Regions from separate parts of the Parendozoicomonas sp. 2304DJ65-17 genome, predicted to be linked through region 2. Evidence: riboswitches for the same ligand, from Rfam matches in the RefSeq annotation. Region 2 holds a riboswitch; the other holds the start of a gene.
What was found. A riboswitch is a leader RNA that binds a small molecule or an ion and turns the genes downstream of it on or off. The one in region 2 is predicted to bind thiamine pyrophosphate.
Positions count from the first base shown of each region.

Region 1: linked by a shared signal. The riboswitch ahead of thiC (phosphomethylpyrimidine synthase ThiC) and the one ahead of ACY2RR_RS11590 (ABC transporter ATP-binding protein) in region 2 are both predicted to bind thiamine pyrophosphate.

Region 1 covers NZ_JBYVJV010000011.1:47,193-54,962, reverse strand. Annotated here, with positions in the region: gene ACY2RR_RS21180 (hypothetical protein) at 1-219, shown strand, start outside; gene ACY2RR_RS21175 (hypothetical protein) at 361-2,076, shown strand; TPP riboswitch at 2,147-2,264, shown strand; gene thiC (phosphomethylpyrimidine synthase ThiC) at 2,398-4,119, shown strand; gene ACY2RR_RS21165 (DUF4269 domain-containing protein) at 4,156-4,704, opposite strand; gene ACY2RR_RS21160 (GNAT family N-acetyltransferase) at 4,726-5,223, opposite strand; gene fdhF (formate dehydrogenase subunit alpha) at 5,544-7,770, shown strand, end outside.
Region 2 covers NZ_JBYVJV010000003.1:503,401-511,170, reverse strand. Annotated here, with positions in the region: gene ACY2RR_RS11610 (iron-containing alcohol dehydrogenase) at 1-672, shown strand, start outside; gene ACY2RR_RS11605 (CoA-acylating methylmalonate-semialdehyde dehydrogenase) at 781-2,280, shown strand; gene gcvA (transcriptional regulator GcvA) at 2,418-3,359, shown strand; gene ACY2RR_RS11595 (MATE family efflux transporter) at 3,491-4,855, shown strand; TPP riboswitch at 4,877-4,985, shown strand; gene ACY2RR_RS11590 (ABC transporter ATP-binding protein) at 5,061-5,840, shown strand; gene ACY2RR_RS11585 (ABC transporter permease) at 5,837-6,586, shown strand; gene ACY2RR_RS11580 (ABC transporter substrate-binding protein) at 6,617-7,567, shown strand; gene ACY2RR_RS11575 (hypothetical protein) at 7,652-7,770, opposite strand, start outside.

The sequences.
Region 1 (7,770 bases), on a different contig from region 2:
AAGGTGGGAACAGTCCAAAATGTGCTGGATCCTGAGACTGCGCCAGGGAGAAATGATTCGTCTGCGATGGAAACTCTACCCCTGACAAATAAAGGTATGGCAGAGGTTCTTGGTGATGCTTTGGAAGAATTTACATCAGCCAGAACTGAGCTTGATGTGGATGTTGATGCAGGTGATGTAGAAGATGATGATTCTGAAGAAGAGTCAGTTCAAGACTGAAATTTTAAAGTCATTCAAACTACGGAAGTTATGTTGACGGACAATGGTGTTATAAACACTGACATCTCTAAGCTGGTTCTGAATTAAGTTTCAGCCAGAAGCTCTAAAAACTGGTCTTCAACAAAATTAAAGGATGTTGTCATGGCCAGTAATGCCCCAGCTCACATGTATTCTTTTCCTGCAAAAAGTGCACGGTCTCGGTGTCTTGCCGGTGATGCGGAAGAACGATATCAGGGCAAACCCACCGGTAGTTTCAGTTATCTAGGCTATGCGGTTGATCCGGTTGACGCCGGTGCTTTCATGACCGCACTTGAAGGCAGGAAGTGCCCACTCTGTTTGGAAATTCTTTATCGACCAGTCACTGTTTGCGGTCAAGATGCCCATCGATTGTGTGAACCGTGCATGGATAATTATCTAAAGGCCAAACCAAAAGTGTGTCTTTCCCGCTGCAAACTGCCAGGAGAGCCTGAAAAGCAATACTTACGGGGAGATAGTGAATTGTTCTCCAGTATAAAAATTCACTGTCCCTTACATGAGAGCTGTACCGAGAATGTGTCTTTGGGTCAGCTTCAGAGTTATGAAGAAAAGCGCCGTGCAGAAGCCAAAAAAGAATACCCCACTGATAACCTAACCGAGAGTGACGTTAAAACTTACGCAGTAGATTTTTACTGGGAAGAAATGGGATTGAATGTATTGGAGGGAGCTTCCAAGGCTGTTCCTAATGCTGATCCAGATAATCATCTTAATGTTTGCCCATATCGCCCTATTGTTTGCCGGGGTTGTAAGAAAGCTGTTCCTGCGAATACCTATAACGACCATAAAAAAGCCGGTAATTGCTCGAAAGGAAGAACGTGTACAAGCTGTAGTAAAGGGCGTCTGGAAGGTGAAAGTGGTTTCCATGATGACCAGTGCATACCCGAAATGCTGAAAGGTGCAACAACATCAAAAGAGATTGACTATATGCACGATGTCATGTCGTTTGCGGCAGAATCCTATGAGCAGCAGAGCAAATGGCAGCGAGAGCTTACATCGGAATTACTGAGAGCCAAGTTAAAAGCTAAAGCAAAAGAGGAAGAGTTAAGAAGCACTATCTCTGAGTTGCAAGAGAAAAACCAAACACATGTGATGCTTCAGCGAGAGTACGAAGCTCAGGCAAGAACTCTGCAGGAACAGAACGAAAAATCTGCTCGTACAGCGCCACCTATGCGAAAGCGAAGTGGAATTCCTGTTTTTAATGCCGCTAGAGAAGCGATTAGTGGTGCAATGAAGCAGGCTGCGAAAGCTACCAAAAACGCGGGTGATAACACTCCAATGAAAGAGCTTTCTCAAAGTTTGAGTAATTCAAATGTTGGAAACTGTTTCAGAACGGTTAGCGGCATGAACTATCTCTCCAGTCAGAGTAAGTCCAATGAGGTTTTCCTCCACATTCACAATGCGGATGTTTTACCAAGAACCGGGGAAGAAGATGTTTCCTGGCGTAGTCTCTGCGGCGTGAGTTGTCATACATCTGTGTACCGGGATGATGACAATATCTATGTAGAATTTGGCTGGCAGGCCAATGATCAGCAGAAAGTCGGGCAGGCCCCGGATGCCGATATTATTGTTGAGGCGTTTCATGATGATCCTGCTCATTGCCGCAGAAGTTCTACTGAATTCAAATCGACCGACTCACAAACCCATATCCGTTCTAATGGTCATGGAAGGCGTTTTCTGGTTGCGACAATTCCTGTTCCCCGTGAAGGTGCAGTTGCTGCAGCTGAAAAAGAGCCAGAAGAGTTTATTGTGCGCTTGAAGGTTAAAAACTTTAAGGCAGTGGGTAGTGCCAGCCCCTCAACATCGAAAAGCAGCAAAAAGTAACAATCTGGTTTTGTTGACTTTTCATGAGGATCAATTGCTGTAAAGCAGCATAGGCACTTATACTGAGATCCGTTACTTGTCGGAGTGCCTGCAACTTTGTGTTTGCAGGCTGAGATTCCATTTTTAATGGGAAATCCGTAGAACCTGATCAGGTTAGAACCTGCGAAGGGAACAAGGATCGGCAGACACGACTCTTCTGCATATGGCTATTTACGTTAGCTGTTTTGCTTTTGAGTTATGTTTTTTAGTTTTGAGTCTGCCGTCTTCTACAATCCGGCAAGCAGTGTCCATTTTTCAAGAATATAAACAGGAACTGCTTCCATGGCTTGCAACCCGGATCACCTTCTTAAAGACGCCTGTCGTCCGTTTCCCTCTTCAAAGAAAGTTCATGTCACTGGCAGTCGGCCAGATATTCGTGTCGGAATGCGGGAAATTTCTCTATCCAATAGCCCGGAACGGTTTGGCGGCCAGCCTAATGAACCGGTCAGGGTTTACGATACGTCGGGGCCTTATACTGAGCCCGATTTTAACCATAACCTGAGAGAAGGTCTGGCACCTTTTCGCAAGCAATGGATTGAGGAGCGGGGTGATACTGAATTACTGGATAATCGCTCATCTTCTTTTGCCCGTTCCCGTGAGAATGACCTTCGTCTTGAGGAAGTACGTTTCACCAACCTGAAAACACCTCGAAAGGCCAAGTCTGGTAAAAATGTTTCGCAGATGTATTACGCCCGTCAGGGAATTATTACTCCTGAAATGGAATATATCGCAATACGGGAGAGTATGGGGCGAACTGATGGTGATGCCATCACCCCTGAGTTCGTTCGCAAAGAAGTGGCGGAAGGGCGAGCCATTATTCCTGCCAACATCAATCACCCGGAATCTGAACCGATGATTATTGGCCGGAATTTTCTGGTGAAGATCAACGCTAATATCGGCAACTCTCCAATCACTTCTTCGATTGAGGAAGAGGTGGAAAAGCTGCTGTGGTCGACCCGTTGGGGAGGCGACACGGTGATGGATCTATCTACCGGTAACAATATCCATGAAACCCGGGAGTGGATTATCCGCAACTCTCCGGTACCAATTGGTACCGTTCCTATCTATCAGGCTCTGGAAAAAGTGAAGGGCAAAATCAAAGACCTGAGCTGGGAAGTGATGCGGGATACCTTGATAGAACAGGCGGAGCAGGGCGTGGATTATTTTACTATTCACGCCGGTGTACTTCGGGAGCATGCTGCCAAAACCGCTAACCGGGTAACCGGTATTGTGTCCCGTGGTGGAGGCATACTGGCTCAGTGGTGTGAGATTCATAATCAAGAGAATTTCCTTTACACCCATTTTCGGGAAATCTGCGAAATTATGCAGGCCTATGATGTCAGTTTCTCTTTAGGTGATGGCTTACGTCCGGGTTGTACAGCGGATGCTAACGACGAAGCTCAGTTTGGTGAGCTGAGAACTTTAGGAGAGCTGACAAAAGTTGCCTGGGAATACGATGTGCAGGTAATGATTGAAGGCCCCGGTCATGTGCCAATGCATATGATTAAAGAAAATATGGAATTGCAGCTTGAATGCTGCCATGAAGCGCCTTTTTATACCTTGGGTCCGCTGATTACGGATATTGCTCCTGGTTATGATCACATCACTTCTGGCGTGGGTGCGGCAATGATTGGCTGGTATGGCTGCGCTTTGCTCTGTTACGTAACCCCCAAAGAGCATTTGGGGCTGCCAAACCGGGATGATGTTAAAGAAGGGTTGATCACCTACAAAATTGCTGCTCATGGTGCAGACCTGGCCAAAGGACACCCAGGTGCAAGAGTTCGTGATGATGCGCTATCAAAAGCGCGTTTTGAATTTCGCTGGGAAGATCAGTTTAACCTTGCTCTTGATCCGGAAACGGCCAAAGCCTACCACGATGAAACCCTGCCGCAGGATGGTGCCAAAGAGTCCGAGTTTTGCTCTATGTGTGGCCCGGATTTCTGCCCGATGCGGATGACCCGGGAGGTAAGGGAGTTGAGTGAAAAGGAAAGTGCTGAAAGCTGATGCTAAGGCGTTTTGTCATTTACAACAGGCGGTGTATTACACCTCCTGTTGTTTGGAAAGGTGATTGAAAACATGGTTTGCTAGTTTTTCCTTGGGCCAGCTTTCTAACTGAAGAATTTCTATATAAGGGTTGCCGCTGATAGATAACAACTCGCAAATTGCTGGCTCAGTTTTCAATCCGCTTCGTTTTAATGCTGTAATGCATTGTTGGAATTGTGTACCACCAACCTCAACTAATCGCTCCATAATTTTGTAATGGCGATATCCTGCCTGAGATTTTATTGCCAGAGACGTGCCGTAGATTTCAAATTCAAAATCTTTGAAGTAGAAGTTAGCAACTGTTCGCTCATTATTTGAACAAATGTAGGGAGCTTCGAATTCTGAAATCAGTTCCTTCAGATGCTTGGAGAACTCCACAGCATTTGTGTAGGAACAAATGATATCAATGTCACTTGTATCGGTGTCCAGACCAACCAGTATGGTGCTTACAACTTCCGGAGTGTAAGTCGAGAGTTTCTCCAGAATGCCACTATCAGTAATGGCCTTTTTGGCGCGCTCACTCTTTGAACTGTTCTCAATCATCATCAAAACTACTAAAGCAGAGCCTCAAACCCGATATTGCGCCATCATAATGATGTCCTGATATTTGCCATCAATATAGCGGGCATACTTCTTTACCCCTTCAATTTCGTAACCATGCTTTTTGTAGAGGTGAATGGCGCGTTCATTATCGGCAAAGACATCAAGTTCCAGCCGAGTCATTCTCTGTGCCCAGGCAGCTTCGATTACTTTATAGAGCAGGGTGTCACCAATCCCCTTGCCTCGGTAACCATCAATAATACCCATACCCAAAGTGCCAACATGGGCGGTAGAGGAATAACCACACCGGGGCAGAATATCGGCCCAGCCAACTATTTTATTGTCAGCCTCAACAACATATTGCGGGTAGTTATTCTCGATGTTCTTTTTAATAAACTCAGTTGCACTTTCCAGTGATGGTGCTTCGGTGGTGCACAGAAACTTCCGTTCATCCGCGACAGAAGAAAGAGCCTGATGAAAGCCCGGGATATCACTGATTTGTATTTTTCTTATGGCGTAATTCATGGCAATGGCAGTAAAAGGTTAATCAATCACTGGATAGTAAATGTTTCCCCAATCCTGATCACTGCTGAACATCATAATCTGAATAATCACTGGCAATTCAATCATGAGTGGGCATGGGGAGTAAGTTTTTCTTGGTTAGCGTGTTCTAAAAGAGTGAACATCCGTTGATTTAACGCATAGTCTTGTGACGTGTTGCAGTTAGTCTCTGAAGTCCTACCAGCGTTCAGCCATCCGATGGCAGAGTCAGTCGAGCAGAGGCAAGACTGATACGGCAGTTGTCCGACCTGCAAGGGCAGAATCAGAAACGAACAGGTCGCCTGATGATCACCATAAATAATCAACACTATACCTTTAGTGAGGGAGACACCGTGCTGGATGTCGCCCGCGCTAATGACATAAATATACCTACCCTTTGTCATTTAAAAGACGCCACCCCTACAGGTGCATGCCGCATTTGTCTGGTGGAGGCCGAGGGGGCCAACATGTTGGTCACTTCATGCAACACCCCAGCCAGTGAAGGCATGGTTATTCAAACCCATTCTGAGCGGGTAGTCGCTGCCCGGAAGGGGATTCTGGAACTTCTGCTCTCCTCCGGAGATCACCACTGCATTTTGTGTAACAGCAACGGCAGCTGTGAACTCCAGGATCTGGCGGTAGAATATAAGGCAGACAGCCGTCTTCTACCGCAAACCGGTAAGCGTTCTGAAGTTGAAGACGACAATGCTTTGATACTGCGGGACTCCTCCAAATGTATTCATTGTGGCCGTTGTGTGAAAGCCTGTAATGAAATTCAGGCAAACGGTGTGCTTCGCTTTGGTCATGAAGATGGTCGCCCGAAAATCTTTGCTGGTGACAACCAGACTTTGCAGGATTCCGACTGTGTATTCTGCGGTGAATGTGTGCAGTCCTGCCCAACGGGTGCTTTGGAAGAACGTAAAGCCCAGTTCATCGGTAAAGTGCGGGATGAAAAGAAAGTGCGTACAACCTGCCCTTACTGTGGTGTAGGTTGCCAACTCTGGCTCCATGTTCGGGATGATAAAATCGTTCGGGTCACCGGTGTCGAAGAAGGTGCTCCCAACAAAGGCAGGACTTGTGTGAAAGGCCGTTTCGGTTACGACTTTATTTATCACAAAGATCGTTTAACCACGCCTTTGATTAAGGAAAACGGTGAATTCCGGGAAGCAGGCTGGGATGAAGCTCTGGATTTGATTGCCGAAAAATTTGGGCAGTTTATTACCGAATCTGGTTCCGATTCCGTTGCAGGTATCAGCTGCGCACGCAGTGTGAACGAAGATAACTACCAGATGCAGAAGTTGTTCCGCAGTGTGTTCCGAACGAACAACATAGACCACTGCGCACGAACATGACACGCCCCCACCGTTGCCGGTCTGGCAACTTCATTTGGTTCTGGCGCCATGACCAACTCCTTCGAGGAGTTTGAAAAAGCCAGCATGTTCCTGGTTATCGGTTCAAACATGACCGAGGCTCACCCTGTAGCCGCCACTTTCCTGAAAAATGCGGTAATGAAAGGTGCCAAGCTGGTGGTGATTGATCCCCGCCGCCATAAGCTGGTGGAATTCGCCGATATGCATTTGCAGCTTAAGCCGGGTACGGATGTTGTCTTGCTCAACGCACTGATGAATGTATTGATTCGGGAAAATCTTTACGACCGCAAGTTTGTTGAACAGCATTGCGAAAACTTTGATGCCCTGTGGGACAAGGCTCGTGAATACTCACCTGAGTGGGCTGCTGAAATCTGTGGCATCAACAGTACAGATATAGAAAAGCTGGCTCATATGCTGGTTGAGCATGGCCCGGCCATGCTTTGCTACACCCTTGGTTTGACCGAGCACGTGAGTGGTACCGACAACGTTATGTCGGTTGCGAACCTGCAGATGCTGCTGGGCAATATGGGTAAATCCTCTGGTGGTGTGAATCCACTGAGAGGCCAGAACAATGTGCAGGGTGCCTGTGATATGGCGGCATCCCCTAATGTCCTGCCCGGTTATGCCAAAGTTACTAACCCGGATGTCCGTCGCCGGTTCGCCGAGTTCTGGAATGTTGAAAGTCTGCCAGAACATGAAGGCCTGAAAATGCCGGAAATGTTCCATGGCCTGCCAGAAAAGAAAGTGCGTGGTTTGTGGGTATTTGGTGAGAACGTCGCCAATACCGAGCCTGATATCAACAAGATTGAGCATGAACTGTCGTCTGCGGAATTCCTGGTAGTTCAAGATATTTTCCCCAACGAAACCACCCGCTTTGCCGATGTGATTCTTCCTGCTACGGCCTGGAGTGAGAAAGAGGGCACTTACACCAGCAGTGAGCGCCGGGTAAACCGGGTACGTGCGGTATCTCCTGCACCGGGTGTAGCCAGAGATGACTGGTGGATTTTCAAAGAAGTAGCCTGTCGTTTTGGTCATGAGTGGGCTTCCAGCAGCCCTCGGGAAATCTGGGACAATGAAATCTCCTATCTCAGCCCGAATCTGGCCGGCATTAAGTACGCACGCATTGAAAATGATGGCCTGCAATGGCCTTGCTTGACTGAAG
Region 2 (7,770 bases):
GGCGTGGGCTTTATGCCTGTCGCTGCTCTGGTGGACTTTAATCTCACCCTGAGTGTTCCTCCGCGTACTACCGCTGATACCGGCATTGATGCGCTGACTCACGCTATGGAAGCTTACGTCAGTAAGAAGGCTTCTTTATATAGTGACACCCAGGCGCTGGAAGCTATGCGCCTGATCGCGCCTAACCTGCGCCGTGCTTATCACAATGGTGCTGATAAAGAAGCGCGGGAAGCGATGATGCTGGGCTCCACTCTGGCGGGCGTGGCCTTCTCCAATGCCTCCGTGGCTCTGGTACACGGCATGAGTCGTCCTATCGGTGCGCAATTCCATGTACCCCATGGTTTATCCAATGCCATGTTGCTGCCGGCCGTAACCGAGTTTTCCATCCCCGCTGCGCCGAAACGTTATGCCGATTGTGCCCGAGCTATGGGCGTCGCCAGTGAAAGTGACTCTGATGAGCAGGCTAATCAGAGACTGTTGCAGGAACTGCGGGCCTTGAATGATGAACTGCAGGTGCCTTCGCCGGAGCAGTTTGGTATCGACCGCAATACCTTCTTTGACTCTGTTGCCGTGATGGCGGAGCAGGCATTGGCTTCCGGTTCTCCAGGCAATAATCCACGGGTACCTACCGTGGATGAAATTATCGAAATCTACGGCCAGCTCTGGAATTGAGTACACACCTCACCAGACTGGTTATAGCAGTACCAAACACACAACAGCAGTACCAAACACACAACAGCAGTACCAAACACGCACAGAATAAAAACTGAGGATTGAGTTATGAGCAGCACTGTCGGCCACCTGATTAACGGCCAACTGGTAGAAGACGCCAGAAGTTTCCAGGATGTCTACAACCCGGCCACTGGCCAGCCTGAAAAGAAGGTTGCGCTGGCTTCCAAGGCGACTGTGGAAGAAGCCATTGCTGCTGCGGAAGCGGCTTACCCGGCCTGGCGTAATACCCCACCCATCAAGCGTGCCCGTATTATGTTCCGCTTTAAGGAACTGCTGGAGCAGAATGCCGATCGTATCTGTGAGCTGATTGGTGCCGAACACGGCAAGATTTCCCACGATGCTGCCGGTGAGCTGCAGCGTGGTATCGAAAATGTTGAGTATGCCTGTGGCGCGCCAGAACTGCTGAAAGGTGAGTTCAGCAAGAATGTTGGCCCGAACATCGACTCCTGGAGTGAGTTCCAGCCTCTGGGTGTAGTCGCCGGTATTACTCCGTTTAACTTCCCGGTGATGGTACCGCTGTGGATGTACCCTATGGCGATTGTCTGCGGTAACACCTTTGTCCTGAAGCCATCCGAGCGTGACCCCAGCTCAACGCTGTTTATTGCCCAGCTGTTGCAGGAAGCCGGTCTGCCTGACGGGGTTATGAATGTGGTGAACGGTGACAAAGAAGCCGTTGATACTCTGCTGCATGATCAGCGGGTAGAAGCAGTCAGCTTTGTCGGTTCCACTCCGATTGCTGAGTATATCTATACCACTGCCAATGCCAACGGTAAACGCTGTCAGGCACTGGGTGGTGCCAAGAACCACGCCATTGTTATGCCGGATGCAGATATGGATAACGCGGTTAACCAGCTGCTGGGCGCGGCGTTTGGTTCTTCTGGCGAGCGTTGCATGGCGCTGTCTGTGGCGGTTGCGGTTGGTGATCAGGCCGCTGATGCACTGGTCAGTAAAATGACCGAAGCGATGAAGTCCCTCAAGGTTGGCGCTTACACCAACAGTGAAAACGACTTTGGTCCGGTCATTACCCGTCAGCACCAGCAGAAAGTGGTGGGCTATATCGACAGCGCTGAACAGCAGGGCGCCCAGGTGATTGTTGATGGTCGTAACCCTGAAGTTGATGGCTATGCCGATGGTTTCTTTGTTGGTGGCACCTTGATTGATCAGGTGACACCAGAAATGACCAGCTACCAGGAAGAGATCTTTGGCCCGGTACTGCAGGTTGTGCGGGTGAACTCTATGCAGGAAGCAATGGATCTGATCAATGATCATGAATACGGCAACGGCACCTGCATCTTTACCCGTGACGGTGAAGCCGCCCGTTACTTCTCCGATCATATTAAAGTCGGCATGGTGGGTATTAACGTACCTCTGCCAGTGCCCGTGGCTTACCACAGCTTTGGTGGCTGGAAGCGTTCCCTGTTTGGTGATCTGCATGCCTATGGCCCGGATGCAGTACGTTTCTACACCCGTCGTAAGACCATTACTCAGCGCTGGCCAACTGCGGGTGTGCGAGAAGGAGCACAGTTCTCCATGCCCACTATGAAGTAAAAGAGCAGGCTTTAAAAAACAAAGTCTGATTGTGAGCACTCCTGTCCCTGCACAGGACATTTGGCCACCTCCGGGTGGCCCTTTTTGTTTTAAGAGCGTACCGGTAACAAAAAACTGCTGAAACAGAGGATGGAACAGTGAATACTGCACCGAGTAGTCCGGCTGTGAACACGATAATGAAAAAGCGACTTCCTCCTCTTAACTGGCTGAGATCTTTCGAAGCGTCAGCCCGCAATCTGAGTTTTACCCGCGCTGCTGATGAACTGAACCTCACCCAGGCCGCTATAAGCCAACAGGTTAAAGGTCTGGAATCTCAACTGGGCGTGGCACTGTTTAAACGTTTGCCGAGAGGGCTGGAATTAACGGAAGCCGGTCTGGCTTATCTGCCGGTTGTTCATGAATCTGTTGAACGACTGGCGGCCGCTACTGAAGAGCTTTTTGGTCAGGGGCGGAGCCGGCAGTTAACGGTCAGGGTTAACCTGGTATTTTTTACTACCTGGCTGGCCCCCCGAATGGAGCGTTTTCGAAAACTCTATCCGGATATCGGCATCCGCTTTACCAGTAATATCTGGGTTAAAGAACAGGACAAAGAAGCGGATATGGAGATTCGTTATGGCAAGGGACAATGGCCGGGCCTGAAAGCTGATCGGCTGACAGATGATGAGCTGTTGCCAGTTTGCAGTCCGAAACTCGCAGAACATATTGAACTCCCTACCACTCCTGAACAGCTGGCTGAACATACTCTGTTACATGTGATTGGCTATGAAGAAGGCTGGGGCTACTGGTTCCGGGAAATTGGTCACGAACCCTGTGAGAAAACACCAGGCATGCAATTCGATACACTGATTACCGCTCTGGAAATGGCTATTCACGGGCAGGGTATTGCTCTTGGCCGCACGTCGCTGGTGGAATCCATGCTTGAGGATGGGCGGCTGGTAGCACCGCTCTCTTACCGGGTAAAAACTTCGGAATCATTTTATCTGGCCTATCCATCTCACCAGTACCTTCATCCAAATGCTGGGATATTCCGTGACTGGTTATTAAATGAAAGCCTGACTGAAACTCTCGAGACCGAATGATGAGTGTTAGGTTTTTAAAATTAGAGTGGTTGCGTTAAACCGAAGCTAAGTCATGGTTTCTAGGAATAGGTTTTTCTTCACTTTTTTCACACTCTGATTCCCGAACACTCTTTATCAGTTTCAGGAAATTCATGTCCAAGTCGATCGACCTTGCCCGGGATGGCACCGGCCGAACCCTTTTCCGCTATGCACTTCCTTCAACCATGGCGGTTTGGGTTCTTGCGCTTTATACCATGGTGGATGGTATTTTTGTTGGTCAGGGTGTTGGCCCAGAGGCTCTTGCTGCTGTAAACCTTACCCTTCCTTTTATCAGTGTTCTTTACGCGATTACTATCCTCATCACTATCGGCGCCGCAACTATGGCCGGCTGCAAAAAGGGTGAGGGTGATAATCAGGCTTCCAGCAGAATTTTTTCCATGGCGTTTTATACGCTGACTGTTGTGGGTACCTCTGTTTGTTTAATCAGTTATTTCAATATTGAAACTGTTGCCCGCTTGCTGGGAGCTAAAGGAGAACTGGTCGGGCTTGTTGCGGAATATCTCGGAACCCTGCTGATCTTCAATACCTTTTACATGTTGTCTTATTCGATGGAGGTATTTGTTAAGTTCGACGGTTTCCCCCGCAAGGAACTGTGTGCCATTCTGCTCGCCGCTCTTACAAATATTGTGCTGGATTATATTCTGGTGATCCGTATGGGAATGGGGTTGCGGGGCGCGGCAATTGCCACGGGCAGTGCCCAGATACTGCAGGCCAGCTTACTGATCACCCATTTCTTCTGTGCTAAGGGAACCATTCGCTTTATGCGGGTTATGCCTGCAGCCAGAGAGTTGATGAGTTTCATAAAAGTTGGCATTCCTGACTGTATTACCGAAGTGTCTGCTGGTGTTGTTCTGTTGGCCTTTAATACAGTGATTATGTCCCGACTAAGTGCAGCAGACCTGGCCGCATTCAGTGTGGTGGGTTACGTCAATAACCTGATGATTCTGACTATGATTGGTTTAACTCAGGGTATGCAGCCAATCGTCACTTATTTAAGAGGCTGTGGTCAGAACTGGGAACTGTGGGCTGTTGTTACCCTAACAATTAAAATATCTGTTATCTGTGGTGTGGTGGCTTATCTGGTGGTGTCGTTCTGGGGGAATGAGATTGCGACACTGTTCCTCAATGAACGGGCGATGATAGACCGTTCAGTAAATATTCTGTTGATCTTCGGTTCTGCATTTCTGTTCACCGGGCTCAATATCGTGATTTCCGGGTTCTTCACCGCTATGGAGAAGCCATTCCATGCCGGAGCACTTTCATTATTGCGGGGCATGGTGCTGGTAAGTGTGTTGCTTCTGGTTTTGCCTGAAATTCTCGGTGAAACCGGTATCTGGCTTGTGGCTCCCGCTACTGAGGTTCTGACTTTATTGTGTTCGCTGTTTCTTCTCAGGCAGGAGTCCGTACGTTTGAGGTCAAAAAATAGGTACTTAGCAGTAAAAACAGGTGCTTTTTAAAACCAAAACCTATAGATTGCTGCACGTTGGTTGGGGTGCTGCCCGCAGACTTTGCAGAGCCGGGTGGCTGAGAAAGACCCACAGACCTGAACCAGATAATGCTGGCGTAGGAAACCGACAGGCCTTTCACCCTACCTGATACCGTGTGTTGAAGGTATTCCTTCCTGTCAGCTTCCTCCGCTTTCGGACGGAGCTTCCGACTTTTATGTTTGATATCACTCTCCGTAGTGCCGGGCTGGCCTATGGTGATCACCAGATTTTTGAAAATCTGAATTTAACCTTGGAAGGCGGTCGCTGGACCTGCCTTTTGGGTGGAAGTGGTGTGGGCAAAACCACACTATTGAGAATGATTGCGGGATTAACCGACGCAAGAAATATCTCTACCAGTGGCGAGGTTATCTGTGGTGATAGCCTGCCATTGGAAGGCCGAATTGCCTGGATGTCCCAGCAGGATTCACTGCTTCCCTGGGCCAGCGTGCTGGAGAATGTAACGGTTGGCGAACAATTGCGCAGTCGTTCATTATTTCGAAAAAAGAAACTGGCCCATGATGTACTGGAACGGGCTTTGTCTGTACTGGAACGGGTAGGTCTTGCCGACAAAGCTTCAGTTTTACCCCAGAACCTCTCGGGTGGTCAGCGTCAGCGGGTGGCTCTGGCTCGTACCTTGATGGAAGATCGTCCGGTTGTTTTGATGGATGAACCTTTTGCCGCTGTGGATGCCATCACTCGCCTTGATTTGCAGGATCTCTCCTGCGAACTGCTCACTGGGCGAACTGTGTTATTGATTACTCATGACCCTCTGGAAGCTCTGCGTTTGGGGCACCATGTTTATCATCTCCGCGGGCAGCCCGCGCAATTGACAGACCCCATCGCGCCCCCAGGGCGAACTCCCCGGTCGCTGGAAGATCGTGAACTTATGTCTTTGCAGGGGCAACTTCTGGATCGCCTTCGCCATGAAGAAATACCAGTGGAGGCCAAGCAATGAAAGACTCTTTAAAACCACTGGTGGTATTAGCCGGCCTGCTATTGCTCTGGCAGGCCGTTATTAGCCTATTTGATGTTCCGCCTTATATCATTCCGGAGCCAGGTGCTGTTTTCGACAGAATCATCGAAGATGCCGGATTACTGCTTGAGCATACATTGGTCACATTCTCAGAAATGTTAATGGGGTTGTTTCTGGGGGTTCTGTTTGGGGTATTAATGGCTTTGGTGCTGGTTTATTTCGCCAGAGTGCGTCCATGGCTCTTGCCAATTTTGCTGATTACCCAGGCTATTCCTGTCTTCGCCCTGGCTCCTGTTTTAATGCTTTGGTTTGGTTATGGCATGGCCTCCAAAGTGGTGATGACGGTGCTGATTATCTTCTTCCCCGTTGCCACCTGCTGTTATGACGGCTTACGCCATACTCATCAGGGTTGGCTGGATCTGGCCCATACCATGGGCGGAAACTCCTGGTCTATTCTGCGAATCATTCGCTGGCCCGCGGCGTTACCAGCGTTGGCTTCTGGATTAAGAGTGGCGGTAGTTGTGGCACCTATAGGTGCTGTTGTTGGGGAATGGGTGGGTTCCAGTGCCGGGCTTGGCTATTTGATGCTACAGGCGAATGCACGACTGTGGGTTGATTTAATGTTTGCGGCACTGACTGTTCTGGCTGTCTGCTCCGTTGGCCTCTATTACCTGACGGATTCCCTGTTGCGCTGGTTAATTCCCTGGCAGGAAAACACGGCTCACTGATTTTGCGGTTGATCTGAGAGAGAAAACAAAATGATGAGAAAATTCGCAGTACTGGTTCTGGGGTTAATAATGCCGCTTGCGGTAATGGCGGCTCCCCAGAAGCCGGAAGAGTTAAAGCTGATGCTGGAATGGTTTGTGAACCCAGACCATGGCCCGATTATTATTGCCCATCAAAAGGGGTACTTTGATAAAACTGGAGTAAAGGTCACTATCCAGGAGCCAGCAGACCCTGACCTTCCGCCTAAACTGGTTGCGGCAGGAGATGTTGATCTGGCGGTATATTACCAGCCAAGCCTGATCCAGGGCGCCAGTGATGGGCTGCCACTGTCCTGGGCCGGTTCACTGGTGACGACGCCTCTGGATGGGTTGATTGTATTGGCGGATGGTCCGATCAAATCACTGGCGGATATGAAAGGGAAATCTATCGGCTTCAGTGTCAATGGTTCTGAGAAGGCCATTCTCGATACCATGCTTGCACCTTATGGTTTGGGCTATAACGATGTCAAAATGGTGAATGTGGGTTGGAACCTGTCTTCATCTCTGATGACTGGCCGCGTCGATGCACTGCTTGGTGCCTATCGTAACTTCGAATTGAACAGCCTTGAACTGCACAAGAGCAAAGGCAAAATGTTCTATATGGAAGAAAATGGTGTACCTCCTTACGATGAGCTGATTTATATCGCTAACAGTAAAACGGCTAATAAAGAAGCAATTCGTCGCTTTTTGACAGGCGTTGAGCTGGGAGCTCAATTCATTATCAATAATCCGGATGAAGCCTGGGAAATCTTCAAGAGCTATAACCCGGATACACTGGATAACGAACTGAACAAACGTGCCTGGAGAGATACCGTAAATCGTTTTGCTCTGCGCCCGGCTGCTGTTGATAAAGGTCGTTATCAGCGTTACGCAGAATTCTTGAAAAAGCACGGGGAAATAAAGCAAGTGCCGGATATGAATGCACTGATGTTACAGCTTTATTAATAATCCTGATTGTGCGGATAAAGTGCTGTTGTTTTCAGAAAACTTTATCCGCTTCAGGCTTTCAGTTTTCTCCATTGTTGTTTCTCACCAACTAAATCCATAGCCAACCCCGCCACCTTTTACCGAGCTGGCAATACCTGCCTTAATCTGAATCAAGTGCTGCTTATCACTCCCCCATTTCTGGGAATAACCGGCAGCGAACG